2 regions of the Paenibacillus sp. FA6 genome follow, and region 2 is predicted to be linked to the other one. Evidence: a T-box and tRNA genes for the amino acid it is inferred to sense, from the RefSeq annotation. Region 2 holds a T-box; the other holds one or more tRNA genes.

Region 1 (15,345 bases), 1.5 Mb from region 2:
GATCAATGGATGCTCTGGCTTGTGGATGGTCACTTAATTGCAACGCTTGCTCGCAGGTCTCTTTACCACCACGAAGTCGAACGATACCATCCAGTACATTTCTTTCTGCAGCAGACAAGTCCAGCTGAGTAATGGTATTGCGGAATCCAACATAATCACGAAGTAATAATCCTTCTTTAAGCAGCTCCTGTGCATCCGCACGATCCGGAACAACCTCTTCGAACAACCCATGCAAGAACCCAACATGACCCATTGCAATTTTAAAAGAGGATACCCCTGCCGATTTCAATGATTCAATCGCAAGTGCGACAACCTCTGCATCAGCTTCAGCTGAGTCGTCACCAAGTAACTCAACACCTGTCTGGAAGAACTCAGCCTCTCTACCCGCTTCCTCTTCAATCGAACGAAATACATTCGCATGATACGATAATCGAATAGGTAGCGATTGTTCCTTCAGCAAAGAAGATACAACCCTTGCAATAGGAGCCGTCATATCAGAACGAAGCACCAACGTGGTCCCCCGATTATTGAGTAATTTAAATAATTTCTGATCAGATGTAGAGCTCGCCACGCCTACGGTATCATAATATTCCATTGTAGGTGTCATAATCTGCTGATATCCCCATCGATCCATACAATCTAGTACATTCCGCTCAATCTTACGTAACTTCTTAACGGCGTACGGTAGATAATCCCGAACGCCAGCCGGTTTCTCAAACCCTTTTGGCTTAAACATTTAAATTCACCTCTACTTAGACATTACTGTGGATTCACATTTCATTACTTTATCACGTTAAAGTTATACCGTGCTACCAAGATAAAGAATTTCTGCTATTATAGCATGAGTAAAGTATTATCGTCAACGGAAAGGCTCCACCTTAAGAATCCAATCCATTCCTTTGGTTCACCCCATGTATATCCGGACTTTTAGCTTTGGGTGATACCGTGTCTGGATCTTTTCCAAGAAACACCCACGACCAAGGTATTCTTTTGAAACAAACATGTATTATGGCCCAACTCAGAAATAGCGCAACCAGTAAGCTACCGATGATAAATAAGAGATATCCTATTGACTCTGGGTCAATATTGTAACGGAATCGACGATATAGGGTGAGAATAATCGGGTGTAGAAGATATATACCAAAAGAAAGCCCACCCATTCTAGTTAAAAAAGCGACCACTCTTCGGGAAGCTTTCCGGTAAATGAGGAAACCAGCATGCAACAGGACTATTGAAGATAACATCGAATGTACATTCCATATGAGTTCATACCATAAGGTATTGACGGAATTCCCCGTTGATCTCATATCATGCCATAGCTGTATCTCAATAAATGCTGCCATAAGCCAAGTACTCCATAGCATCACAGTCCAATATTTCTGCCTCCGAGTCAGTAGATCCCAAGGATTCAATAACCATGACTTTATTCTGCTAAAATTAATAGCTATATAAGCACCCATCATATAATAAACTAAATACGTAATGGCGTAACTCCCCTTGTTGGGTACCTGAAGACTATACTTATTAATGAATACAAAACCCCATTGTAGCACCAGAGCTAGCGGTATAGCCCATTTCACTATCCACTGCTTCGATTGCAACAGTTTCAGTATCAATGGAAATAGAATGTAAAATTGGATGCTAATAAACACAAAGTATAAATGTGTATGCGCTGTCCCAGTCAACCAAGCATTCCCGAATCTTATCCCAAGTTCACTATAAGGAACACCAATTAGTCTTTGATTTATGTATTGGTTCACTAAAAAGTAGCAGAACGAAGCAATCGTGTATGGAAGTACTATATATTTCAACCTTTGTCGATAAAAACTAGAAACGAGTCTGATGTTTACAGGTCGTTCATAATAATTATAGAACAGCACAAAACCACTTAGAAAGATAAATGAAGGCGTCCCATATTTGAAAAAGATATTCATGAAGTTATATACATAATAAATTGGCGAGTCCAAAGCCTGTACACCCGCGGCAAAAGAGGAAGCGTGAACATTGAGAACCGCTAATATAGCTAGCGCTCGAAACACGTCGAGTTGAGGTAATCGTTCATTTTTTTTTATTTTCAAAAGAATTCCCCTTTTGATTAAAGTATACATGTAACAGAAGGGACCTAACGGAGTAATCACCATCAGATCCCTTCTGTTACAAGCCACAAGTCCCTACCCATTAGATTTCAATTCACGTAATGGATTGCCACCTACGAAAGCTCCCGCCGCTACATCCTTATGTACAATAGACCCCGCTGCAATAACCGCTCCATCTCCGATCGTTACACCAGGCAATATCGTCGTGTTCGCACCAACCATGACATGACTGCCAATCGTAACATCACCTAGCCGGTATTCCTGAATCAAATACTCATGAGCTAAGATCGTTGTATTGTAGCCAATAATCGTATTGTCTCCGATAGATATTTTCTCTGGAAAAAAGACGTCAACCATGACCATCAATCCAAATGCTGTATGGCTGCCTACCTTCATTCCTAATAAATTTCGATAAATCCAGTTCTTCACTCGAAGGATTGGACAGTAACGAGCGATTTGAATACATATGAAGTTTTTGACCCCTTTCCAGGGACTAACCGTTCGATAAATCTGCCAAAGCGCATTGGGACCTTCCACCGGATATCGGGTAACCTTTCTCACTGCATCTTACCCCTGTTCTAACACAAGATATAAATCTTTCATAGTATGCAACATATAGTCTGGATTGTACTCTCTAAGTGCTTGCTCACCCTTCAGCGACCAAGAGACACCCGCAGACAACACTCCTGCCGCTTGAGCAGCCTGAATATCAACGGGACTATCCCCAATCATTAGCGTCTTACTGGGATCCGAACCAAGCTCATTCACTGCCTTAAGGACAGGTTCTGGATGAGGCTTCGCATGCTCCACATCGTTAACAGTCACAATCGAGCTCATATATTTCATAAGTCCGAACATCTCAAGTACCTTTAAAGTACCTGGTCGATTCTTTGTCGTTACAACACCCATAGCAAATCCCTGTGCATGTAGTTCTTCAATCACTTCCATCACCTGTGGAAAGGGTGCTACATTCCCATCATGATTACTATCATAGTAACTTCTATAGCCCTTTACGAAAGGAGTAACATCTTCCGTTCCTGTGAAATGAACAATTTGTTGTTCTAATGTCATCCCCATCCGAGGAATAATATGCTCTCTCGAGAAAGGGGCCGGGGCATCGTCCTTTAATGCATGTATGAAGGAATTAATAATATGCTCGTTAGTATCAATAATCGTTCCATCTAGATCAAATAAAATGGTGTTAATCATGTAGTCGTTACTCCTTTTTAATATCCTTTGAAGCGTCTTCTTCATGCGATACACGTTCTGAAGGTGGTGTCTTCTTCGGTTGCTTGTGGTTCAAAGATGCTTCTGGCATGGTGTCCACAGTTATCTTCGTACATATAATAGGATCAAGATACCTTTCTTCCGCTCTGCCTGTTACACGTCGATAGATAATAAAAGCAACTGCACCTATGATGATCAAGATCGGCAATAGCTGTGATATTCTCACATTTCCATAATCAACATCCAGATGACCATAATCGAATCCCAACCCTTTCATAGGGCTCCATAGACCATTTATCATAGATACTAGCCACTCTGGACCTTGAAAAGCTAAACTATCCGTACGGAAACCTTCAATGAAGAATCTTCCAATCGAATACCAGATGAAATAAGACAGAAACAATTCAGCTGCGCGCAGAAATTTCTGCCGACGTAGAATCAATAGTAACCCTAGGCCTACAAGATTCCATAGCGATTCATATAGAAATGTTGGATGGTGAAACACTCCTTGAACATTCATTTGATTCACAATAAAATCCGGTAAATGTAAATTATTCTGCAAAAATGACTGTTCCACCGGTCCGCCATAGGCTTCTTGATTAACGAAATTCCCCCATCGCCCAATGATTTGTCCAATGAGTAATCCAGGAGCGCAAATATCAACGATTCTCCAAAATTTATATCCTTTATAACGTGTAAAGAAGATGGCAAATATGATCGCAGCTATTAAAGCTCCATAGATTGCGATACCACCATTCCATATTTTGAACACATCCCAAAGGTTTCCTTTATAATCTTCCCATTTAAAAGCAACATAATAAATACGCGCACCAATAAGTGCCGAGGGAACGCCTATCAACAATAGATCCATGAAAAACTCTGAAGAAATGCCAAATCTCCGACCTTCTCGAATGGCAAGCATAATCCCAGCCAACGCACCCAATCCAAGAATTAAGCCATACCAGTGAACCTGCAATGCTCCAATCGAAATTGCAATTGGATTAAGTAATAACGTTGCCATATGATCACTCCTAATCCATATCATCGCTTTCTTCTGCAATCGTTGCTGTCAATTTATTTGTGAATTGAAGAGCCGCATTCAGACCCATTTGCTTCAGTCGATAATTCATCGCAGCCACTTCAATAATAACAGCGAGGTTCCGTCCCGGTCGCACAGGAATCGTCACCAATGGAATATCCGTGTCAATAATCCGAGTCGTTTCCTCATCTAATCCCAGTCGATCATATTGTTTATCCTGCTGCCAATTCTCCAACTTGACGACTAACGTGATACGTTTATTGTTACGTACAGCGCCAGCGCCAAAGAGAGTCATCGCATTGATGATACCTACACCACGAATCTCAAGTAAATGTCTAATCAACTCAGGTGCTGAACCATGAAGCTGGTTGTCCGATGTTTGGCGAATTTCCACCGCATCATCCGCTACAAGGCGATGCCCTCTTTTGACAAGTTCTAAAGCAGTCTCACTTTTACCAATACCACTGGAACCTGTAATAAGCATTCCTACTCCGTAGACATCACACAAAACACCATGAATAGTTGTTGTAGGGGCTAATTTTTTCTCCAGAAAGCCAGTGATTTTACTCGATAGAATCGTTGTAGCCATACTACTACGTAGCACAGGCAGATTCCTCTCATTACTAATATCAATTAGCTCTTGTGGAACTTCCAGAGACCTAGTAACAATGATGCAGGGGGTATCATCCGTACAGATTCTCTGCATACGGTCAAATTTCTCCTCATCAGTCAACATCTCGAAGAACGCTAATTCCGTTTTTCCAAGGAGTTGTACGCGCTCTTGAGGATGATATTCAAAGTAACCTGCCATTTCAAGACCCGGTCGATTTAAATCATCTACCGTAATGGTTCGTTTGAGACCATCTTCACCGGCGATGACTTCCATATGAAATTGTTGAACTAGTTCTGAAACTTTAACACGTTTAGCCATGTCTTATCTTCCTCTCATCAAGTTTATCTATGTACCTACAATAGTTGAGTTCATTTTCAAAACAATTAAACCCTTTTCACTATATCCATCGTAAATGAAATTGCTATTGAATGCAATCAATGCCCACCATTCAAGTAGAAACAACTGTGCCGTCCTTTTTCAAGGACGGCACCCGTTTCAGCAGAAGTATAAAGATTAGAGTATCAAGTGAAAGTATACTTTCTTATATTTTCAAAAAGACCGCCCTTGCGGGCGGTCTCTGTATGCATTAATGATATTGTATTATTCTGAAATTAGAGCATTAAGTTGAGTTTCCTTATCGAAGATATGAACTTTGTTCATATCAATTGCCAAGCGAACAGTACTACCATCACGAGTTGTAGAACGTCCATCTACACGAGCAATAACAACATCAGCACCCAAGCCACTTAAATATAGCAACATTTCATGTCCAAGGTTTTCAGTAACATCAACATTAGATGTAAAGATCGTATTTGGTGATGCTTCTAAGAATACAGGCTCTTCATGAATATCTTCAGGACGAACACCCATAATTACTTCTTTACCAACCAAACCTTTGTTCTTCAAGATTTGAGCTTTACCACCAGGAACTTCAACATCCAATCCAGCAGCTTTGAAACGGACATTACCATTGGATTCACTAAGTGTACCAGTGATAAAGTTCATTGTAGGTGATCCGATGAAACCAGCTACGAAAAGATTAGTTGGGCTGTTATACAGCTCTTCCGGTGTTGCAGCTTGTTGAATGATACCATCTTGCATAACAACGATACGATCACCCATTGTCATAGCTTCTGTTTGGTCATGTGTTACATAGATACAAGTGGTTTCAAGGCGTTTAACCAATTTAGTGATTTCCGCACGCATTTGACCACGTAGTTTCGCATCCAAGTTGGAAAGAGGCTCATCCATCAAGAAGACTTGTGGATCCCGTACAATTGCGCGACCCAAGGCAACACGTTGACGTTGACCACCAGATAGTGCTTTTGGTTTACGTTCAAGCAAATGCTCGATATCTAGAATTTTTGCTGCGTTACGTACTTTCTTTTCGATCTCGTCTTTCTTCACTTTACGCAATTTCAAACCGAAAGCCATATTTTGGTATACGTTCATATGAGGATACAAGGCATAGGATTGGAATACCATCGCGATATCACGGTCTTTAGGCGCTACATCATTCACAACACGATCACCGATATAAAGTTTACCTTCTGAAATTTCTTCCAAACCAGCGATCATCCGAAGTGTTGTGGATTTACCGCAACCAGATGGTCCAACTAGAACCAAAAATTCCTTATCTTTAATATCAAGATTGATATCGATTACTGTTGCTTTGTCCGTACCCGCGTATTTCTTGTAGATATGCTCTAAGCGTACACCAGCCATTATATTTTCCCCCTAAATGATATGTTTGAAATCGTAACCATTTGATATTCTTATTCTACCCAACATCATCAAGACTGGCTATCCACAAACTGCACAAAAAAACTATTTCCTTTTCGTCACTTTATACAATAGCATTGTGAGTTTAATCAGAACGGCATCTCCGAAGCTTCGAACGTCAAGTCCTGTTTCATTCTTGATCTTATCTAACCGATAGAGAAGTGTATTCCTATGAATATACATTCTCTTGGCTGTCTCACTAACATTACAATCTAATTGAAAAAAGGTCTCCATTGTCAAAAGTGTCTCTGTATCCATTAGCAGAATCGAATGATCTCCCACATGCTCTAAGAAACGAGCCCGTTGACTTCCTGGTATACTAAAAACAAGTTGTTCTAGCACCAATTCCCACGGAAGGTGAATATAATCCGTAATATGAAATGTCTTTCCAAGATGTATCGTCTCCTTCAGCATCACAACCGTAGCAGGAAGCCCGTTCCTGGGATCTACGGGAAGTGCAACCGACAGGTGAAATACGCCTACCCACTCATTGGCCACTAGCTCATGTAGACCAAGGCAAAATGCAGATAGTATCTCTGCTCCCGTCTCCTCTTGCTCGTCCTCTCGCTCATCCAAGCTACCCAAGATTAGTTCCTGACGTGCTAAGATGAGCCATTCATGATTCTTTAGTGGAATTAATAAGATCTCTCCATCGAAATAGCTAACGAGTAACTTTTTTAACTGTATGTATGAAATATCAGGCAAATGAGTACCCTCACCACTCAGCACAAAGGGTACCATTCCCAATGTCATTTGTTTCTGTACTATAAGATGTTCTGGAATAGTCATGTCTAGCTGTCCTGATTCAATTTGTCCTTGAATCCACAAGCTCAGATTTTGAATATCTCTTTTCTCCTCTTCTTGGGGAGTTATTGATACTTGCGATTGATCTCTCATGTTAGCCAAAATCAGTTCCATGAATTGAACTTCCTCTAAACTTAACGCATTTAATTCACCTGCAAGAACCGACATTCTACCATCCTTGTTATACAGTGGAAACCATACTTCACCCTCGTTCACAACCGAATCCATCAGCGTACTGTTTTTATAATTGAAGAAAGAGTTCGAATCCTGTTTATTTAGTTCTTTAATCGTGAGGGGTATACCTACAATTTGTTGTAACTTCTGCCGTAATGATTCCATCTTCATTATCAAGTTAACCCACCTACCACTTCACCTATTTCTTCATATATTAACATATCTAGTCCAAAAAGAAGAGTAAACAAAAAGCCATCGACCCCTAAAGGTTGATGACTTTATCATGTTATGAAGATGAGCCATGAAGGATTCGAACCTTCGACACCCTGATTAAAAGTCAGGTGCTCTACCAACTGAGCTAATGGCTCGTACTAAGAATGGAGGATGATGGATTCGAACCACCGAACTCGAATGAGAGCAGATTTACAGTCTGCCGTGTTTAGCCACTTCACTAATCCTCCGCAGAAAAAAGGTGGCTCGGAACGGAATCGAACCGCCGACACGAGGATTTTCAGTCCTCTGCTCTACCGACTGAGCTACCGAGCCACATCAATATTATTTAAACAAAAAAATGGCGGAACCGACGGGATTCGAACCCGCGATCTCCTGCGTGACAGGCAGGCATGTTAGGCCAACTACACCACGGTTCCACACTTTTTAGAAAAAATGGTGCCGTCGAGAGGACTTGAACCCCCAACCTACTGATTACAAGTCAGTTGCTCTACCAGTTGAGCTACAACGGCAAGAATATTATTCCATATTATGAATGCATCCATCAAAAATAATGGTGGAGGCTGAGGGGATCGAACCCCCGACCCTCTGCTTGTAAGGCAGATGCTCTCCCAGCTGAGCTAAGCCTCCTGGGTATGTATGGTAGCGGCGAAGGGGATCGAACCCCCGACCTCACGGGTATGAACCGTACGCTCTAGCCAGCTGAGCTACACCGCCACATATATATTTCTTGCTATTCATGATAAATCAATGGCGGAGAGAGTGGGATTCGAACCCACGCACCGTTTACACAGTCTAACCCCTTAGCAGAGGGTCCCCTTATAGCCACTTGGGTATCTCTCCAAATAAATCATGAATCAGAGAATAATTCCCTGAAAACTAGATACGAACGAATTTGTGTTAGAAAGTATGAAGTATACACTTCAACCGTTAAACATTTGTTAGGATAAGCCCTCGACCGATTAGTATTGGTCAGCTCCGCACATTGCTGCGCTTCCACCTCCAACCTATCTACCTCGTAGTCTTCAAGGGGTCTTACTAATTGGGAAATCTCATCTTGAGGGGGGCTTCACGCTTAGATGCTTTCAGCGCTTATCCCGTCCGCACGTAGCTACCCAGCTATGCTCCTGGCGGAACAACTGGTACACCAGAGGTGCGTCCATCCCGGTCCTCTCGTACTAAGGACAGCTCCTCTCAAATTTCCTGCGCCCACGACAGATAGGGACCGAACTGTCTCACGACGTTCTGAACCCAGCTCGCGTACCGCTTTAATGGGCGAACAGCCCAACCCTTGGGACCTACTTCAGCCCCAGGATGCGATGAGCCGACATCGAGGTGCCAAACCTCCCCGTCGATGTGGACTCTTGGGGGAGATAAGCCTGTTATCCCCAGGGTAGCTTTTATCCGTTGAGCGATGGCCCTTCCATGCGGTACCACCGGATCACTAAGCCCGACTTTCGTCCCTGCTCGACTTGTAGGTCTCGCAGTCAAGCTCCCTTCTGCCTTTGCACTCTTCGAATGATTTCCAACCATTCTGAGGGAACCTTGGGGCGCCTCCGTTACTCTTTAGGAGGCGACCGCCCCAGTCAAACTGCCCACCAGACACTGTCCCCGAACCGGTTTACGGTCCTAGGTTAGAACCTAGATACGATCAGGGTGGTATCCCAACGATGCCTCCATAGAAGCTTGCGCTCCTATTTCTCAGGCTCCCACCTATCCTGTACAGATCGTACCCAAATCCAATATCAAGCTGCAGTAAAGCTCCATGGGGTCTTTCCGTCTTGTCGCGGGTAACCTGCATCTTCACAGGTATTAAAATTTCACCGGATCTCTCGTTGAGACAGCGCCCAAATCGTTACGCCATTCGTGCGGGTCAGAATTTACCTGACAAGGAATTTCGCTACCTTAGGACCGTTATAGTTACGGCCGCCGTTTACTGGGGCTTCGGTTCATAGCTTCGGGTTACCCCTAACCACTCCCCTTAACCTTCCAGCACCGGGCAGGCGTCAGCCCGTATACTTCGCCTTACGGCTTCGCACAGACCTGTGTTTTTGCTAAACAGTCGCTTGGGCCTTTTCACTGCGGCCCCCTCGTGCTATTCACACTACCGGGGCACCCCTTCTCCCGAAGTTACGGGGTCATTTTGCCGAGTTCCTTAACGAGAGTTCTTCCGCGCGCCTTAGAATACTCTTCTCGCCTACCTGTGTCGGTTTGCGGTACGGGCACCTTCTCCTGGTTAGAGGCTTTTCTTGGCAGTCTGAGATCATGACCTTCGCTACTATAATTTTCGCTCCCCATCACAGCCTAGCCTTATAGTGTGCGGATTTGCCTACACACAAGCCTCACTGCTTAGACGGACTATTCCATCAGTCCGCGTCACTACCCTACTGCGTCACCCCATTACTCATAACGGATTACGGTGGTACAGGAATTTCAACCTGTTGTCCATCCACTACGCCTTTCGGCCTCGCGTTAGGTCCCGACTTACCCTGAGAGGACGAGCCTTCCTCAGGAAACCTTGGGCTTTCGGCGGATCAGATTCTCACTGATCTTTTCGTTACTTATACCGGCATTCTCACTTGTATAGTGTCCAGCGCTCCTCACGGTACACCTTCAACCTCTATACAACGCTCCCCTACCCCTGATACATAGTATCAAGCCATAGCTTCGGTGGTGTGTTTAGCCCCGTTACATTTTCGGCGCAGAGTCACTCGACCAGTGAGCTATTACGCACTCTTTCAATGATGGCTGCTTCTAAGCCAACATCCTGGTTGTCTGTGCAACTCCACATCCTTTTCCACTCAACACACACTTGGGGACCTTAGCTGATGGTCTGGGCTGTTTCCCTTTCGACAATGGATCTTAGCACTCACTGTCTGACTCCCGGATATAAGTACATGGCATTCGGAGTTTGACTGAGCTTGGTAACCCTTGCGGGCCCCGCACCCAATCAGTGCTCTACCTCCACGACTCTTCATTCCGAGGCTAGCCCTAAAGCTATTTCGGGGAGAACCAGCTATCTCCGAGTTCGATTGGAATTTCTCCGCTACCCCCACCTCATCCCCGCATTTTTCAACATGCGTGGGTTCGGGCCTCCAGTGCGTGTTACCGCACCTTCACCCTGGACAGGGGTAGATCACTCGGTTTCGGGTCTACGTCCACGTACTAAATTTCGCCCTATTCAGACTCGCTTTCGCTGCGGCTCCGCCTTCTCAGCTTAACCTTGCACGGGAACGTAACTCGCCGGTTCATTCTACAAAAGGCACGCCATCACCCATAGAACGGGCTCTGACTTTTTGTAAGCACACGGTTTCAGGTTCTATTTCACTCCCCTTCCGGGGTGCTTTTCACCTTTCCCTCACGGTACTGTTTCACTATCGGTCACTAGGGAGTATTTAGCCTTAGCAGATGGTCCTGCTGGATTCATACGGGGTTTCACGTGCCCCGCACTACTCGGGATACGTCTCGGAGAGAATATACTTTCAGCTACAGGGCTTTTACCTTCTATGCCGGGCCTTTCCAGACCTCTTCGCTTAATATATTCCTTTGTAACTCCGTGTGAGACGTCCCACAACCCCAAGGAGCAAGCTCCTTGGTTTGGGCTAATCCGCGTTCGCTCGCCGCTACTGACGGAATCACTATTGTTTTCTCTTCCTCAGGGTACTTAGATGTTTCAGTTCCCCTGGTCTGTCTCTACCTACCCTATGTATTCAGGTAGGAGTGACTGCGTATTAACACAGCCGGGTTTCCCCATTCGGACACCCCCGGATCAAAGCTTGCTTACAGCTCCCCGAGGCAGTTTCGTTGTTCGCCACGTCCTTCATCGACTCCTAGTGCCTAGGCATCCTCCGTGTGCTCTTAGTAGCTTAACCACGTTGCTCTTTTGTTGCGCTGCTCGCTCTGTTGTCCGCTTATTTCCCCCGTAAACGGTTGAAACAAACTTCCAAAGGATCGATCATCACACCAAATTCGCACGTACATTTTTAGTCCGTATTCAGTAAACTGAATACTCGCTAGCTACTTTTACACTTTGTTTCGTTAACAAGTTAACAAAACGTAGATAAAAAGAATGTTCATTCTAACTTACAAATTCGTTCGTTATCTAGTTTTCAAGGAACAATTAAATAGTTTGGTGGAGCCTAGCGGGATCGAACCGCTGACCTCCTGCTTGCAAGGCAGGCGCTCTCCCAGCTGAGCTAAGGCCCCACAGTATAAAGTTATAAAAAACATATGGTGGGCCCTGGTGGACTCGAACCACCGACCTCACCCTTATCAGAGGTGCGCTCTAACCAACTGAGCTAAGGGCCCTTAAGAATAAAAAACTCTTATGGGATATACCCATAAGGGTTGCGCTTGGCAGCGTCCTACTCTCCCAGGACCCTGCGGTCCAAGTACCATCGGCGCTGGAAGGCTTAACGGTCGTGTTCGGGATGGGTACGCGTGGAACCCTTCCGCTATCGCTACCAAACGCAATGCTGAAAGAATAATTGCTCTTTCAAAACTGACAACGAGTGAGTGTGCGACTTTACATTGTAAAGTCTTACGGTGACCGTAGTCACCGTGTTCGAATGTTTCCGTCTCAGGAAACGATTCTCCATAGAAAGGAGGTGATCCAGCCGCACCTTCCGATACGGCTACCTTGTTACGACTTCACCCCAATCATCTACCCCACCTTCGGCGGCTGGCTCCCTTGCGGGTTACCCCACCGACTTCGGGTGTTGTAAACTCTCGTGGTGTGACGGGCGGTGTGTACAAGACCCGGGAACGTATTCACCGCGGCATGCTGATCCGCGATTACTAGCAATTCCGACTTCATGCAGGCGGGTTGCAGCCTGCAATCCGAACTGAGACCGGCTTTGTTGGGATTGGCTCCATCTCGCGATTTCGCAGCCCGTTGTACCGGCCATTGTAGTACGTGTGTAGCCCAGGTCATAAGGGGCATGATGATTTGACGTCATCCCCACCTTCCTCCGGTTTGTCACCGGCAGTCTGCTTAGAGTGCCCACCATAATGTGCTGGCAACTAAGCATAAGGGTTGCGCTCGTTGCGGGACTTAACCCAACATCTCACGACACGAGCTGACGACAACCATGCACCACCTGTCTCCTCTGTCCCGAAGGCCGCCACTATCTCTAGTGGATTCAGAGGGATGTCAAGACCTGGTAAGGTTCTTCGCGTTGCTTCGAATTAAACCACATACTCCACTGCTTGTGCGGGTCCCCGTCAATTCCTTTGAGTTTCAGTCTTGCGACCGTACTCCCCAGGCGGAGTGCTTAATGTGTTAACTTCGGCACCAAGGGTATCGAAACCCCTAACACCTAGCACTCATCGTTTACGGCGTGGACTACCAGGGTATCTAATCCTGTTTGCTACCCACGCTTTCGCGCCTCAGCGTCAGTTACAGCCCAGAGAGTCGCCTTCGCCACTGGTGTTCCTCCACATATCTACGCATTTCACCGCTACACGTGGAATTCCACTCTCCTCTTCTGTACTCAAGTCACCCAGTTTTCAGTGCGACCCAGGGTTGAGCCCTGGAATTAAACACCAAACTTAAATGACCGCCTGCGCGCGCTTTACGCCCAATAATTCCGGACAACGCTTGCCCCCTACGTATTACCGCGGCTGCTGGCACGTAGTTAGCCGGGGCTTTCTTCTCAGGTACCGTCACCTTGAGAGCAGTTACTCTCCCAAGTGTTCTTCCCTGGCAACAGAGCTTTACGATCCGAAAACCTTCATCACTCACGCGGCGTTGCTCCGTCAGACTTTCGTCCATTGCGGAAGATTCCCTACTGCTGCCTCCCGTAGGAGTCTGGGCCGTGTCTCAGTCCCAGTGTGGCCGTTCACCCTCTCAGGTCGGCTACGCATCGTCGCCTTGGTGAGCCATTACCTCACCAACTAGCTAATGCGCCGCAGGTCCATCTATAAGTGGCAGATTACTCCGCCTTTCAGTATCTCTTCATGTGAAGAAATAAGTTATCCGGTATTAGCTACCGTTTCCGATAGTTATCCCAGTCTTACAGGCAGGTTACCTACGTGTTACTCACCCGTCCGCCGCTGAAATCCCAGAAGTGCAAGCACTTCTGAAATCTCCGCTCGACTTGCATGTATTAGGCACGCCGCCAGCGTTCGTCCTGAGCCAGGATCAAACTCTCCAAGTTAATGAAAAGAGCGATTATGCTCATTTTGAAACATACTGACGAGAATTATTCATTCTCAATCCAAATGATTTCTCATTTGTTTGTTCTCACTTTCGTGAAAACCACTCACTCGTTGTTCAGTTTTCAAAGATCAATTTCTCTTTCGTTAATCGCCAGTTTCTCTCAGCGACAACTTCTATAATATATCATGCTGCCCAGCATTTCGTCAAGCTTTATTTTTCGATATTTTCAATCGATTATTTATGCCTTTCAGCAAGCTTGTCTGCCTTTCAATGGGGCGATTTATAATGTAACACATCAGCACATCAGACGTCAACTCTTCATTATAAATATTTTCAAACCATACAAAAGAGCCACCCCAGGAAGCCCTAATATCGTGACAGTTCCGATAGTAACCGGGTTTAAAGGAATATATACAGCCGTCATCAATCCTGAGAAGTTAACTAGATATATTCCAAGTGAAGCTAATACCATATGTGTTCCAAATACAGTTAACCAACCGAAACCCAACTTCTTCTTAATCACAATATACGTCAAAGCACATAAAGACACGATAAGAATACCTATTACGATCCATTTCATCTAAATTTATTCTCCTTTCTTGATAACCTTTATACAGAATGATCTACGATGCTACCCACCATTTGCTTCTCCACTGAAAAAGGTCTACGATCTATCCCTAAAGTTTTTGCTTTCTTCAAGTGTATTTGATATCTAAGCTCAGCCGCTTCTAACATATAAATAGCATAGTCCACCTGATCTTTACCCACTGCTTCTTCAAAATACATACGTGCCTCTTCCCAGCGAATGAGCGCCTCGGCAATATCCCTATAGAGTTCACCGTGTACCTCATCCCTAGCGAACTCACCCTTTTTAAACACGCTAGCCCAATACCTCTTCATCCCTTTCATAATGCAAATCCCCCTTCTCTCTCGTATCTCCTACTACATACTTATCGAGAAAAGGACAATCTTAGAACCAAGTAGAAACGGCTATGCTGTCCTTTTTCAAGGACGGCACCCGTTTCAGCGGAAATATAAGAATTAAAGTATTAAGTGAAACTTATGCTTTCTTACTATATAAAAAAGAAGCCCTTCACAGGACTTCTCAGCATTCATATTAGAATCAGTGTATCTCACGCCGACCTTCCAATGCCTTGGATAAGGTCACTTCATCCGCATATTCCAAATCTCCGCCTACAGGTAACCCATGCGCAATACG
Region 2 (15,345 bases):
TCTGTACGAACATATAGGTCACTTATTGTATACGACCATTCCTTCTTTTATTGTTGCATCGATTGTATATGTCATTACTGGTTTAAACTCAGGAGGAGCCGGAGTTGAAATTCCGGAAAAAGTCGGTACAATTATGAGTACACTCAATACGATATTTAGCTGGAATTGGTTACTTATTCTTCCGATACTTATTGTCTTGGGAGGATCTCTTACGAAGAAACCGACGATCCCTGTTATGCTGATCTCATCCTTTGTCGCTATGGCGAATGCTATGATCTTCCAAGGTTTCTCGATTCAAGACGTTATGGTGTCTGCAGTGGGTGGATTTGACCTGTCCATGGTGAGTGCGGCTGGTTTCGATATTGCTAATGTCATTCCAGATATTCCTCGTTTGCTCAACCGTGGAGGTATGAGCTCCATGATGGGTACATTGCTTATCTGTTTCAGTGCCATTGTGTTTGCGGGAACGGTTTCCGTAACGAAATCACTGGATCTTATTATTAACAGATTGATGAGAATGGTTCATTCTACAGGTTCGTTGATCCTTTCGACGATTGCTGTTGGTATGGCTATGATCGGTATTACAAGCAATGGTCAGATTTCAATTCTTATGCCTGGTGAAATGTTACGTGAGACATATATCCGTAGAGGTTTACATCCGAAGAACTTATCTAGAACCATCGAAGACTCTGCGTCCATTATCGAGCCTATCTTACCGTGGACAGCTGCAGGTGCTTATATGGCCGGAACGCTCGGTGTGGCGACATTAGATTACTTGCCTTGGGCAGTACTTTGTTGGACAGGTATTATATTCGCCACCATTTGGGGCTACACTGGTTTCGGTATTGCCAAGTTGTCACCAGAGCAACAACAAGAAATGTTGAAGGAATTCGATACTGAACAGAAAGTTGCACAATAATTAATATGCTGATGAAGACTAGGAAATATTTAGATGGAGGAGATATGACGATGAGTACAAACAAAGAAATTATTCAAACAAATGATGCACCACAAGCCATTGGACCTTATTCACAAGCCGTTAAAGTTGGGGGTTTACTCTTCACATCGGGACAACTTGGGATCGATCCTAGTACGGGATTATTTCCAGAAACAGTTGAAGGGCAAACAAAGCAATCATTAAATAATGTGAAGGCCATTGTTGAGGCTGCAGGCGGAAGTATGAATCAAGTCGTGAAATCTACGGTATTTCTAAAAGATATGAATGATTTCCAAGTCGTGAACGAAATATATAGCGGGTATTTTGCAGAGCCTTATCCGGCTCGTAGTGCCGTACAGGTAGCGCGTTTACCGAAAGATGCTCTAGTAGAAATAGAAGTCATCGTTCAGCTGTAATAAGATTGTTTGAGGAAATAAGGTAGCAAAAAGGGATCATGGACGCTTTGCGTCTATGGTCTTTTTTGTTCATATAATAGAAAGTGTAAATTTTTTGGAGGACTTCCCGCTCTACCCTTTATGATTATTAAAAGTCTATATAAGGTAGTGAAGGTGAGGCTAGAATAGATGCAGAAAGTACATTTAATTAGCAGGAAAGGTAGGGAAAGAGAGAATTAGTTGTACAAAGGACAGTTAAAAATGGCGATAACGCTGAAAAGTGAAGTTTCCAGTAATTTAGATGTAGTCCATACAACTAAAGTTAGCTTCAGAGGGATTGGGTTGAATTTAGTTGTACGTATTGCACCTAATAGTGAATGGTGGAGGCAGAAGGTGACTTTTTATACCGAATGAAGGGCTGCTATTCTGTTATACTTACTCCCACTAATAGTTAAAAGGAGAATTTATGAAACAGACTAGCTCTAAATATATGATTATTATTTTCGCTGTCGTGTTGGTTGCTCTGTTGGTATTGATGGCTGTACTTAATAAGTCGCAGAATTCTTCAGCATTAGAGGACTTACCGAACTATACTGAAATTCGTGGAGAAATGAATCTAGATCAGATTGATTACAGCAGGCAACCACATTTGGGAAGTGGCACAACAGGGATACAGGTTATAGAATTTGCTGATTTTAAATGCCCAGCTTGTATGATGTGGGATGGGGCTTATTTCGAGAAATTAAAAGAGGAATTTGTAGATACAGATAAGATTGATTTATACTTCATGAATTTCGCCTTTATTGATCGAGATTCCATATTGGCTGCGGCTGCTGGGGAAAGTATTTATCAACAAAATAATGACGCATTCTGGCAGTATAAAAGCTTACTGTTTGAGAACCAGGGTATTGAGAAGGACATCTGGGCTACGGAGAAATTCTTGCTTCAATTTGTAAAAGATAATATCACGGGCATAGACTATGATCAATTTAAAAGTGATCTGAAAAACCATACGCATGCATTAGATGTAAAAGAAGACTTCAAGCTAGCCGGCTCCTTAGGTGTCAATGGCACCCCTAAATTTATGGTGAACGGAAGGCTCCTTCCTAGCTCTTCTTACGAAGATTTAGTCGCAGCGATTGAAGCGGAGATAGCTCGCGTAAAGTAATGGCATGTCCATTAAACAAAATTATTGGCGATATGAGAATGATGCCCTATGGGGAAGGCACTTGCGTAAGCAGCAGGTGTCTTTTTTCTTTCGAATCACTAGTAATATGCTCCTATATCCAAATGATTGTCGTACTTTTACAATGGTATTGTTATAGTTATCTAGGAAGAAGTAATCAACAATATATACACTATGGGGATGAACAGTGAGATGGGGAGATTAAGGGAGTTCAATACGCTTAGGAATCAGATATTCTTAGGTTTCTTTATAGTTATGCTCATTATTATTTGTGTCGCGGGAGTATTTATCTACGATAGAGTATCAACACTCCTTAAAGACAACACAGAGAAGCATATCCAGCAAACAGCCGTACAAGCCACCGGAAGATTGGATGCATTAATTGCGCAGATTGATAGCATGACAATGCAAGTAGCGACGAATTCATACGTTCAACAGCTGCTGGTGAAAGAATTAGATGGGCAACCCGGCACGTTTAACGAGCGTCAATCCTTGCTACAAATCGTTGGAAGTTATCAAGCATATACCACAGATGTAGAATCGTTGGAGCTGTATACTTCGGATAATAAGTTACTGTTTCCAATGGGGGAGAGTACGCTATCCAGTCGGGTAGACAAACGTTATATTGAAGAGGCGAATCGTCAGAAGGGACGGCTAGTCTGGATGGGAATTGATCCGAATGATACGGATTATATCCTGGCTATCAGGCAGGTCAGTTTAATGGATCGTTGGTTCTCTCGAGGTGGTTATATACTCGTACGTATTCAACGGAGTTATTTTCAACTGAATGAGCTACAAATAGTTAATGAGGCAGGGGAATTTATCCTGTTAGTAGATGATACTGGACGGATGCTTAATTCAAATGGGATAACAGATGCTGATTTGGAACCTCTCATGGACAGTGGGAATCAGACGGTGACGTTTGAGGGTAAGGACTATGTGATGGTTAAGCAACATTCGGAGAAGACCAATTGGACACTCATTATATTAACACCTGTTCGATATATCACCGAAGGTATCTCGATGCTTCAGACCGTTCTGTTTGCGTCGGGGGGTATTGGAGCATTGCTATTCCTAATTATGTCCTTCATCTTGTCTACGATGATTACTCGTCCCATTATCCAACTGATCAAAGCGATGCGCAAATCTCGATTTGGTGTACTTACACCCAATCACGAGTCGGTATACACGATAGAGCTAAGTGAATTGAACTATACGTATAATCAGATGGTCAATCATATGAATGAGCTGATTCGTGTTGTGTATGAGAAAGAAATGCTCCAGAGTCGTACCGAGTTAAAAGCATTACAGGCGCAAATCAATCCACATTTTCTATTCAATACATTAGAAGCATTTAATTGGTCGCTTCAGGAGAAGGGTGAGGAGGAATTAGCTAGTCTGGTCGTTGCCATGTCCAAATTGTTTCGCTATACGATCAGTAATCCGAATCATGACGAGTGGGTCACGATCGGTGAAGAATTGGAGCAGGTCAGACGCTATTTACTAATTATGCAGATGAGGCTTGGAGACCGCTTGAGTTGGCATGTAGATGTATCGCCAGAGTCTATGTCTGTTCCTATTCCGAAATTATTGATTCAGCCGATCGTCGAGAATGCGATTCTTTATGGGGTGGAAAGTAAGGTTAAACCAGGTAGGGTTACAGTCAGTGTGGTGCCATCCGAAAGTGTGGGTTGGACAACGGTAACCGTTACAGATGACGGTCTGGGTATGAATGAGGCAATGCTTCAGGAATTATATCATGCGTTGGAAGGTGGACCGTCTATTTCTTCTAAGGGAACAGGTATAGGTCTTGTCAACGTCCAGCGGCGCCTGAAGCTTTACTATGAAGGAGATCATGGAGAAGTAGAAGGATTACGCTTGAGCAGTCGTATATCGGAGGGAACTACCGTTGTTTTTGAAATACCAAGTGAACAAGGAGGACGATGAGATTGATAAAGACGATTCTGATTGTGGATGATGAGCCTCGAACTCGAGAGGGAATTCGGAATACGCTGGAAGCGTACCTGACTGAACAACCTTACCGAGTTGAAACGGCATCTAACGGAGTAGAGGCCATGGAGTGGCTTCAGCATAATGTCGCTCATCTATTGATTACAGATGTTCGGATGCCGGAGGTTAGTGGTCTGGATTTAATCCGTTCACTTCAAGATAAACCCCATAAGCCATTGGTGATCGTTATCTCGGGTTATGCAGAATTCGAATATGCGCAGAAGGCGCTTCAATTCGGTGCAATCAATTACCTACTTAAGCCATTAGATAAACAAGAGCTTCTGAGCGTCGTACAGCAGGCATTGCAAGTGGGAGTGGATAGGAGGCGCAGAGAGAATATAGAGAAGCTAGTCGACAAGAAGTTATTGGGGTTAGATGATTCGAATGAAGGCCAGAGTACGCCAGTTCGTGAGGCCATGGCGTATGTGGAAGGACATCTGCAAGAGCCGATTACCCTGAGTGGGCTTGCGGTGTTGCTTCATTTGAATGCCAGTTACTTCAGCGTACTATTCAAAGAACAGGCTGGAATTACATTCAGTGAATACCTATCGCGTAGTAGGATTCAACAAGCTAAGGTGCTACTTACACAGACCCGAATGCCTATTGGTGAGATTGCTTTAAAGGTAGGTTATCAGACCGATAAATATTTCATCAAAGTGTTTAAGTCATTGGAATTGATTAGCCCAAGCAGATATAGACAACATATTGGGCAGCAAGACGAGATAGAATAGATCCAATAATAATGGAGTTTTCCCAAATGATTGTGACCTTATGGACTTTCAACGCCCGTGCTAAGATATAAATGTGAACGGTTACAATAGCCGTACGACAACGAATAAGGGGTTGAAGTGATGTCTAGAAAGAAGATAACTTCTGGTTTGCTACTTGTACTTGCAATGATGGTTGTATTGTCTGGGTGTGGTGGGGCTAGCGGTAATAAGGGAAAAGAGACGAACGGTGCATCGAAGGGTGGAACTGAACAGAAAGTCACCTTGAATATGATGCATTTGTGGCCAGCAGGAAGCTCAGCACAGCAGAATAAGCTTGTAAGTGAAATTATCAATCAGTATCAGACTGATCATCCTAATGTGACCATCAAGCAAGAGATTCTAGAAAATGAGCAATATAAGAACAAATTAAAAGTGTTATCCGCGTCTAATGAGCTACCAGATGTAGGAATAACATGGGCGGCAGGATTTATGGAGCCTTATGTAAAAGGTGGCCTGTTCGCAGAGTTGGATGATATTCTTGGCGGGGAACAACTAAAGGATAAATTCGTAAGCGGCACCACGGAAGCATATGCCGTGGATGGCAAGACATATGCACTTCCCATTGAACTGAATATTTCTCCAATTTATTATAACAAAGCAATTTTTGCTAAATATAATCTTCAGGTTCCCACAACGTACGATGAATTCAAGCAAGTTGTGAAAACGCTAACAGAGAATGATGTAGCTCCAATTGCCCTTGGGAACAAGGATCGCTGGACGGGGTCATTATGGTATATGTATTTAGCAGATCGCATCGCGGGGAATGAAACCCTTAAGAAGGCGATTGACGGTTCAGGTTCATTTGATGATCCAGGTCTAATTCAAGCAGCAGCTGAAATTCAGACTTTAGTAGATATGAATGCCTTCAACAAAGGTTTTAACGGACTTTCCAACGATGAAGGTAAATCCGAATTCATGAATAGTAAGGCTGCTATGTATCTCATGGGAACATGGGAACTACCGAACTACACGAGCAACCCAGATATCCCGCAAGAATTCAAAGATAACATTGGATTCTTCAAGTTTCCAACCGTTGAAGGTGGAAAAGGGAATATTAACAGTTGGGTCGGTGGTCCTGGTGTAGGTCTATTCGTAGCCGAACAATCTAAGGTTAAAGATGAAGCCAAAGCCTTTGTTGAATACTTTGTCTCCAAGTGGGGCGAGCAGTCCGTAACAGCAGCGGGAGTTATCCCAGCAACGAAGGTAGATACAACACAAGGATCTTTACCACAGTTGTATATTGATCTATTTAATGAATTGAATAGCGCTAGTAGCATTACACTATTTGCTGATGTGCAAATGAAACCGAATGCTGCTCAAGAACATTTGAATATGATCCAGGCATTATTCGGTAAGGTAGCTACCCCAGCAGAATTTGCGAAGAAACATATGGAAGCTATAGAGAAAGGAAATTAAGTAAGAAGGCGTTTCATACATCGAGATATACACTAGGGAAGGAGAGGACGAGACAGATGGACAAAGTCATGTCTAACAAAGGTATCATTGCACTATACATCCTACCTTCACTGCTACTCATTATGGGAATCATATACATTCCAATTATATTAACGGGTTATTATGGGCTGAATCAGTGGGATGGGATAAGCGCAATGACCTTTATCGGCCTAGATAACTATACTAGTCTTCTGAAAGATTCAAATTTCTGGCAGAGCGCCTATCATTCACTGCTACTCGCAGCATTTTCGGTCATTAGCCTATTGGGATATCTACTCATTGCGATCGTATTGTCTGGGAGAATAAAAGGTGCAAACCTACTTCGGAAAATCTATTTAGTTCCCATGCTACTATCTTCCGTAGCAATCGCTCAGTTGTGGCTGAAAATTTATCATCCGACGAATGGAGTAGTGAACACCTTCTTGGTATCACTTGGTATTGAGAATCCTCCATTATGGTTGGCTGATCCTAAGATCGTCATGTTATCACTCTTTGTACCCATCTTGTGGCAATACGCAGGGTTTTACATTCTGATCTACTATGCCGCATTGAAGAATATTCCTGAGTCATTAGTGGAAGCAGCGAGAATCGATGGAGCAAGCGGATGGCAAATCGCTTATGGAATTAAGCTTCCGTTAATCACAGAGGTCATCAAAGTAACGATTGTCTTGGCTGTCGTTGGATCTCTGAAATATTTCGATCTTATTTACGTGATGACGGATGGAGGTCCCAATGGATCGAGTGAAGTGATGGCATCCTATATGTATCATAAAGCCTTTAGAAGCTTTGATTTCGGCTATGGTAGTGCGATAGGCTTCTTCCTGTTACTCATCTGCTTGGTCGTGACGTACCTAATTCGTAAGGCAACTGCCTCTAAAGACACTATTCAATATTCATAAGAGAGGAGGTACCCTCATGAAGACGAACACGGTGACGGCTTACCCAGTGAATGAGATAGGGTTGGGGCGGAGGACTTTAAGTAAAGCTGGTTATAGTATTTTATATTTGGTACTTATTATGGTAGCACTTCTGCAAATTTTACCGTTGATCTGGTTGTTTATATTCTCGCTGAAGAACAATCAAGAAGTATTCGATATGGCCCCGTTTGCGATACCAGCACAGCCACATTGGGAGAACTATGTGAACGCATGGACTCAAGGGAATATAGGCAGCTATTTCCTCAATAGCGTATGGGTGACGGGTGTAGCTCTGGTGCTTACCGTATTGCTATCTAGCATGGTTACCTTTGCGATGACGCGGATGAAATGGAAGGCAAGCTCATTCGTTCTAGGTCTATTCATGGTAGGAATGATGATCCCAGTCCATTCAACATTGATTCCATTGTTCAGTATCTTTCAAAAGGTTAATTTAATAGATAATCCTATATCGATTATCATAGCGTATGTTGCATTTAATATGCCAATCACCATTATGATTCTACTTGGATTTTACTACGCTTTGCCGAAGGAAGTTGAGGAAGCGGCCGTGGTGGACGGAGCTTCAATCAATCGGATATTTTTTCGAATTGTCTTTCCAATGACTTCCTCTGTCATAGCAACTACTGGAATTATTAATATGATTTATAACTGGAACGAATTTATATTCGTCAACACATTCATCAGCTCAGATAAATATAAAACACTGACTGTTGGTGTCCAGAACTTTATCGGACAGTACACAACGGATTGGGGAGCAATTGGCGCTACATTAGTCATTAGTATTCTGCCAATAATGTTAGCTTTCCTACTCATGAGTGACCGCATTGTCGAAGGAATTGCCGCTGGATCAGTTAAAGGTTAGCCCTTAAATAATGAAAAGACAGTCGCTCGAATTCTAATAAAGAATTCGAGCGACTGTCTTTATATGGGTAGTTAGTTATGCTTTGTAATTAGGATTATGCTGAGAATAGCCACCGTCAGGATTATCGACTTGCGTATCTCCATCGCCATCTCTGAAATAGCCATCGACATGAGTACCATCCGCACGTTCATAACCACTCACGTAATGTGGTTCAACATCATGCATATTTGGATTCTCGATGGAGGAACTCTCAACGGAGTCCACACCATCCGCGCCATCTACGAAATCCAATATACCAACGGCCAAAGTAGCTACAGCAGCTACTTTTATTAAACCTTTGGCACCATTTTTTATTTTTTCATTATCTTCTTCCACGAAGCCAACTACCATATCTTTGCCATTGTTATAGGTATACTTTACAGTACCAACAACACCTTTGGCTGTTGTAGTAACAGCACCACCGATATCTTTCATTCCATTGCTGGATTGTTCTTCGTTGCTAGTGATCACACCTGCCGCTGTATCATATATACCACTTGCCAAGTTACCGGCAGTTCTTCCTGCAATAATAGTAGCTTTCTCAACACCGTCGCCGATCTCTTTGACGAAATGACTACCTGTTATCTCACCAACTACACGGACGCTCCCACCGATGACTTTGCCAGTCACTTCACCTGCGAAGTTACCAAGTCCTTTAAAGAAACCCATATGTATTTCTCCTTCCAATCTATCTGTTAGAATAGTTCTTATGTACTAGAATAGTTCAATTGTATGATAAAACGGATAGTTATGACAAGAGATAGATGAATGTTGCAGATTGTGAATTGACAACGGGCTAATCATTCTCTATACTGACTTTAATCTAATACACGGTATACGTTGAAGGAATTAGTAGCAAGCTGTCACTGTTATTCAGAAAGCTAGGGGTTGATGCGACCTAGTACAAACAAACTTGCGAATTACACTCTGGAGTATCTTAGGTAACACTAAGCGGACTAGCAAACGATACTCTTGCTAAGAGTGGTATGAATAGAGGTAGTAACACTATTTATGCAATTTGGGTGGTAACACGGTTAATGAATCGTCCCTATGTCTATTGTAGACATAGGGGCGATTTTTGCGTATGGACAACTTTTATTATAAAAAGGAGCTTGATGACGATGAGTAACATGAATATTATTGATGAACTAGAATGGCGCGACGCGATTAATCAGCAGACAGATGCAGAAGGGCTACGCGAATTAGTTAATGAGAAGAAAATTACTTTGTACTGCGGTGTCGATCCGACGGGGGATAGCATGCATATTGGACATTTAATTCCTTTCATGGTGATGAAACGATTCCAATCATTCGGACATTTGCCTGTGATCTTAATTGGTGGAGCAACAGGGACCATTGGTGATCCAAGTGGACGTCAAGACGAGCGTCAATTACAGACATTAGAGCAAGTACAAGACAATGTGAACGCACTTACAGCACAAATGAAGAAGCTATTCGTTGCCGATAACGATGATCAACTAAAAATGGTGAACAACTACGACTGGACTCATACGATTAACGTGATTGACTTTTTACGTGATTATGGGAAGAACTTCAGCATCAATGCGATGTTGGCCAAAGATGTCGTATCAAGTCGCTTAGATACTGGAATTTCATTTACCGAGTTCTCATACCAAATTCTTCAATCCATGGACTTCCATCATCTGTATGCAGAAGAAGGTGTTCAATTACAAATTGGTGGTTCTGATCAATGGGGGAATATCACAAGTGGTCTAGACTTAATTCGTAAAAAAGAAGGCTCAGAAGCGAAGGCATTTGGATTAACGATTCCATTAATGTTGAAAGCAGATGGTACGAAATTTGGTAAAACAGCAGGCGGGGCGATCTGGCTAGATCCTGATAAAACATCACCGTATGAGTTCTACCAATTCTGGTTGAATACAGATGATCGTGATGTCGTTAAATACTTGAAATACTTCACATTCTTAACGCAAGACGTCATTCATGAATTAGAGAATAAAGTGAATACAGAACCAGGTAAACGTGAAGCACAACGAGTACTTGCTGAAGAGATGACCAAATTTGTTCATAGTGAAGAGGCTTTGGCGCAAGCGATCAAGATCTCGGAAGCTTTATTCAGTGGAGACGTGAAATTATTAACAGCGGATGAAATTGAGCAAGGGTTCAAAGAAATGCCGACTTTCGAAGCGACTAAAGAAACAAAGAATATTGTGGATTGGTTAGTAGATCTAGGTATCGAACCATCGAAGCGTCAGGCAAGAGAAGATATTACTAATGGGGCTATCTCTATGAATGGTGAAAAAGTAGTAGATCTAAACACGGAAGTGTCTGCAGACAAATCATTCGACGGCCGGTTCATCATTATTCGTAAAGGTAAGAAGAAATACAGCCTAGTTAGATTAGTGGATTAAGCACGAGAGTATTACAGATATGATAGAACGTGATTAGTGAAATTGTGACCCGTAAGATGGACGCTTTGAAAGAAGTGACTATTTTATGGGTCTTTTTGTGTTTCGATCCACTTTTGTTTTCAGCTGTCAATATCCCCAAGGTATATTTTCAAGGTGCCCGATAATCATATGAACACTTTTCTGCATGGAATCCATGAAAGAGCCTGCTTGACCTCTTAATTGTACATTTCTGATCAGATGATTATGGTTGTAATGGATGGTAACTCATATGATTTAATTATTGATAGCGCTTTCAAAAAAAGTGCGTTCTTCAAAATTTAAGTTGATGGGGGTTTGATGATTTGGGATTGAAACGAACTGCAAGTCTCTTAGTGTGTATGGCATTGTTGTTGAATTTGCTAATGCCGAATATGTGGATGTCAGCTGCAAGTGCAGCTGGATCGGGAAGCCCAGTCTTTGTTGATGATTTGGAGGGTGCAACTACAGCTAATTTATTTACACCGGGATACATGACGTTGCCGAATGATCCAGCGAAGCCAATGTATCTTAAAACAGGTGGGACGGTTACAGCTACTGATGGTACAGTGACTTTAGCTGGAGCAAGAACGACAATAGGTGCTTCATCTACTATAGGCACTACACCACTCGAAGCACCAAATGGTGCCTTTGATTTAAGTAAGCCTTATCAGATTATCATCAACATTTCTAGCGGTAGTGGTGCTGGGAAATTCCAAGTATATATAGATAATAATACGACAGGTGCGGCCAACTCCATTCACGGAAGTTCTTCGAAAGTTTATGAAAAGGTAGCTAATGATATTGGTACAGAGAAAATCGTTATCGAACCTAATGTTGGAACAGTGAATTCATTCATTGCACTCCGTACTGAAAGTACAGCAACAGTATCCATTGACAGTATAGCCATCGTGTATGAGGGAGATGCGGATCCAACGGGTCCTACAAATCCACCCGATCCGACGACGCCACTTGCTCCGATCGTGGTGGCTTCAGCAGGTGATGAACAAGTCAGTTTATCATGGAATGCTATCAACGATGCGGATCATTATATGGTAGAACGTTCTTTATCAAGCGGGGGACCGTACGATGTGATCCAAACGAATGTAAGCTCAACCGTCTATGTAGATTCAGATGTCATGAATGGTACAGTCTATTATTATGTCATCACAGCATCAATTGGTGGGGTGGGATCAGATCGTTCTAATGAGGTGAGCGCAACACCGCAAGAACCCGGTGCTCAACTTCCAGGTCCGGTATTCTTCGATGATTTCGATAGAGCAACCCAATCCAATTTGTTCACAGCAGGATATGTATCATTGCCCAATCAAGCAACGAAACCCATGTATATTTCAACATCTGGAGCTTCTAGAACTTCAGTCGATGAAGTGAATGGCACAGTGAAATTGGGCAATGCGAGAATGGCAATAGGTGCGTTATCCAATACATTAACAACAACAGAGAGCACACCTGGTGGTGTGTTTGATCTGAGTATACCGTATCAAATGATTATTAATTTCTCTAGTAGTAGCGGTCCTGGAAATTTCCAAGTATTCGTAGATAACAATACGAGTGGCACGGCTAATTCAATCCATGGTACTTCTTCAGAAGTATATAAAAATAGTGCGGATGACATTGGTGCAGGCAAAATCATTATCGATTCTGGAGTCGGTACAGCGAATTCATTCATCCAACTTTGGGCTTCTAGTACGGCTGAGGTAGTTATAGATAGCATAGCAATCGTATATGAGGGCGATGCGGACCCAACTATACCTTTATTGCCGACGGCTCCCGAAGGACTACAAGCAGTGGCAGGTGACGAAGAAGTGACTCTTAACTGGAACCCTAGTAAGAAGGCAAGCGGGTTCTCAGTGAACTATTGGACAGAAGATGATCAATCAGATTTGAGGACTGATGTTCTGAATACGAACACGAACATCCATACGGTTACGGGATTAACCAACGGGATGACCGTTTACTTTGTAGTTATCGAGCATAATGAAGCGGGTTCCAGTGACGAATCCAATAGGGTGTCTGCTATCCCAGTCGAAGCATCCATTCCGGCGGCACCAACTGGATTAACGGCGATGCCTAGCAATAGTGAGGTGAGACTCACATGGACATCGTCCCTTGGAGCAACTAGCTACAATGTGAAACGCAGTACAAGTGGAATAAATGATGAATACGTGGCAATAGGCGTGGAAAGTAGCAGCTTCACGGATAGCAATGTGACCAATGATGTTGAATACGTCTATGTCGTATCTGCCGTGAACAAAAGAGGCGAGAGCGTAGGCTCTAATGCAGTCAAAGCTATACCCTCCATACCACTTCCAGTAGACGAGTATAATCTGACAGGTTTCAGCTATGGAGCTACAGGTGGTGGCAATATTGCGGAGACAGATCCCTCATACATCAAAGTATATACTCCAGAAGATCTTGCCGAGGCCATCAACAAGAAAAAGGGACCCAATAAGGACGGTTATAGAGTTATAGAAATAATGAATGACCTTAATCTCGGGTGGAATGAAATTTCGGCTGAAGCGAAGACGGCTGCAGGAGATATATTCAGAGTCAATAATCCGGCGCTTACCAATCCGGTTCTTATGGGAACAGGAGTCAGTAAGATTGAACTTAAGGATCTTCATGATGTAACAATCTTCTCGGCAAACGGAGCGACAATCAAACATGTTGGGATTGTGATGAAGAGCAGTTCTAACGTGATCATCCGTAACCTTGAGTTTGACGAACTATGGGAATGGGATGAAGTGACCAAAGGAGATTACGATAAGAACGATTGGGACTTTCTGACCCTAGAGCAAAGTACGAAAGTGTGGATCGATCACTGTACATTCCATAAATCATATGACGGCGGTATCGATATCAAAAAAGGCAGTTCTGGTGTAACGATATCATGGTCATTATTTCAAGGTGATGATGGAAGTGCAGGCAGTTGGGTTACCCAGCAAATCAATGCTTTGGAACAAAATATTGATTCGTATACGATGTATAAATTTTTACGGAATCAAGGTTTAAGTGTCGATGATATTATTGCGGTAGCTTCTGGACAAAAGAAGCAGCATTTGATCGGTGCAACAAGCTTTGATAGTTTAAATCCCAAATTGGAAACGACGCTACATCACAACTATTACAAAGACATGATGGATCGCATGCCGCGCCTTCGTGGCGGTAATGCCCATGCTTACAATATTGTCATGGACAGCGCTGCAATAAGGGAAGCAGGTAAGCGCATCACTCCAGAACAAAGTGCGGCGATCTCATCCAAAGGATATAAATTCGGCGTAACAAGCAATGGGGCCATCTCCACTGAGGGCGGGGCCGTTCTGGTGGAGAACTCGCACATTATTGATCTGTTATACCCGGTACGAAATAATCAGACAGATCCTAACAATCCGAGTTACACTGGCAAGATTCTTGCGAAGGATACAATCTATTCCTTAGATGGGGTTACTTTTAGAGGGGATAGCACAACACCGGATAGTCCTCTGGCTCCTATTCCTGCGGTACCGATTGAGTTCTCCTGGAGTGGTATGACGGAACTTCCATATATGTACACACTGGATGATCCAGGAACACTCATGGATAGACTTACTGCGAACAATGGAGCGGGAGCAGGGAAGCTATCATGGTCGAAGGAGAATTGGTTGATTACGATGGGATACGATGGGTCGGGAGATCCCGGTGAAGTAGATCCACCACCAGTCGGCGTAGCGCCACTCGCACCGACGAATGTTTCCTTTATAGAAGGTGCTAATAGCATCGCTTTGAAGTGGAAGGCATCGGTGGGTGCAACTGGATATAAGGTGTATCGCAGTACGAATAGCGGCAGTGGTTATGTTGAGATTGGCAATAGCACAACTGCTAACTACACTGATTTAACGGCACAGTACCCTAATCATTATTACTATGTCATAAGCGCTCTAACTAGAGCCCTTGAGAGTACGACGAAATCTGTGGAGGTAAGTGCGTCGCCTTTGGCTCCGCTACTAGTTGCTCCGACGGGATTGTCCAGTCGAGCAGGGAACAGTAAGGTTGATTTAAGCTGGCAGCCTGTCACAGGAGCCGTTAGCTATAATATCATGCGTAGCGTGAGCAGCGGAGTTGGCTACACATTGCTTGATAATGTGAACGGTGTCGAGTATTCCGATACGACAGCTGTAAACGGAATAACCTACTACTATGTCATCACGGCACTTGATGCGGACCAACGGCAAAGTACGTTGTCGGTTCAGGTAACGGGTAAGGCATCAGCTCCTATTACTCCACCAACACCACAGGAGGGAGACTTGATTGTTGCTCCGAACGGTCAAGACGGTAATATAGGAAC

The links. The T-box of region 2 lies ahead of tyrS (tyrosine--tRNA ligase). A T-box ahead of a tRNA ligase gene usually reads a tRNA of that ligase, here a tRNA-Tyr.
Region 1: it has a tRNA-Tyr gene. The T-box ahead of tyrS (tyrosine--tRNA ligase) is inferred to sense a tRNA for this amino acid. The anticodon was not compared.

What each region holds. Positions count from the first base shown of each region.
Region 1 covers NZ_CP188820.1:4,796,708-4,812,052, forward strand. Annotated here, with positions in the region: gene ACP8HI_RS21750 (ATP phosphoribosyltransferase regulatory subunit) at 1-736, opposite strand, end outside; gene ACP8HI_RS21755 (acyltransferase) at 879-2,078, opposite strand; gene ACP8HI_RS21760 (acyltransferase) at 2,172-2,657, opposite strand; gene ppaX (pyrophosphatase PpaX) at 2,664-3,305, opposite strand; gene lgt (prolipoprotein diacylglyceryl transferase) at 3,313-4,344, opposite strand; gene hprK (HPr(Ser) kinase/phosphatase) at 4,355-5,293, opposite strand; gene ACP8HI_RS21780 (ABC transporter ATP-binding protein) at 5,576-6,700, opposite strand; gene ACP8HI_RS21785 (PucR family transcriptional regulator) at 6,803-7,906, opposite strand; tRNA gene ACP8HI_RS21790 (tRNA-Lys) at 8,031-8,103, opposite strand; tRNA gene ACP8HI_RS21795 (tRNA-Tyr) at 8,114-8,196, opposite strand; tRNA gene ACP8HI_RS21800 (tRNA-Phe) at 8,209-8,281, opposite strand; tRNA gene ACP8HI_RS21805 (tRNA-Asp) at 8,308-8,385, opposite strand; tRNA gene ACP8HI_RS21810 (tRNA-Thr) at 8,403-8,478, opposite strand; tRNA gene ACP8HI_RS21815 (tRNA-Val) at 8,521-8,596, opposite strand; tRNA gene ACP8HI_RS21820 (tRNA-Met) at 8,607-8,683, opposite strand; tRNA gene ACP8HI_RS21825 (tRNA-Ser) at 8,718-8,809, opposite strand; rRNA gene ACP8HI_RS21830 (23S ribosomal RNA) at 8,909-11,838, opposite strand; tRNA gene ACP8HI_RS21835 (tRNA-Ala) at 12,097-12,172, opposite strand; tRNA gene ACP8HI_RS21840 (tRNA-Ile) at 12,198-12,274, opposite strand; rRNA gene rrf (5S ribosomal RNA) at 12,318-12,434, opposite strand; rRNA gene ACP8HI_RS21850 (16S ribosomal RNA) at 12,567-14,124, opposite strand; gene ACP8HI_RS21855 (pro-sigmaK processing inhibitor BofA family protein) at 14,437-14,706, opposite strand; gene ACP8HI_RS21860 (hypothetical protein) at 14,736-15,035, opposite strand; gene recR (recombination mediator RecR) at 15,250-15,345, opposite strand, start outside.
Region 2 covers NZ_CP188820.1:337,161-352,505, forward strand. Annotated here, with positions in the region: gene nhaC (Na+/H+ antiporter NhaC) at 1-919, shown strand, start outside; gene ACP8HI_RS01555 (RidA family protein) at 970-1,353, shown strand; gene ACP8HI_RS01560 (hypothetical protein) at 1,594-1,746, shown strand; gene ACP8HI_RS01565 (DsbA family protein) at 1,799-2,500, shown strand; gene ACP8HI_RS01570 (cache domain-containing sensor histidine kinase) at 2,693-4,465, shown strand; gene ACP8HI_RS01575 (response regulator transcription factor) at 4,462-5,259, shown strand; gene ACP8HI_RS01580 (extracellular solute-binding protein) at 5,380-6,714, shown strand; gene ACP8HI_RS01585 (carbohydrate ABC transporter permease) at 6,771-7,652, shown strand; gene ACP8HI_RS01590 (carbohydrate ABC transporter permease) at 7,669-8,553, shown strand; gene ACP8HI_RS01595 (hypothetical protein) at 8,629-9,261, opposite strand; T-box leader at 9,424-9,645, shown strand; gene tyrS (tyrosine--tRNA ligase) at 9,723-10,985, shown strand; partial or broken gene ACP8HI_RS01605 (fibronectin type III domain-containing protein) at 12,506-13,024, shown strand; partial or broken gene ACP8HI_RS01610 (hypothetical protein) at 13,229-14,671, shown strand; partial or broken gene ACP8HI_RS01615 (right-handed parallel beta-helix repeat-containing protein) at 15,185-15,345, shown strand, end outside.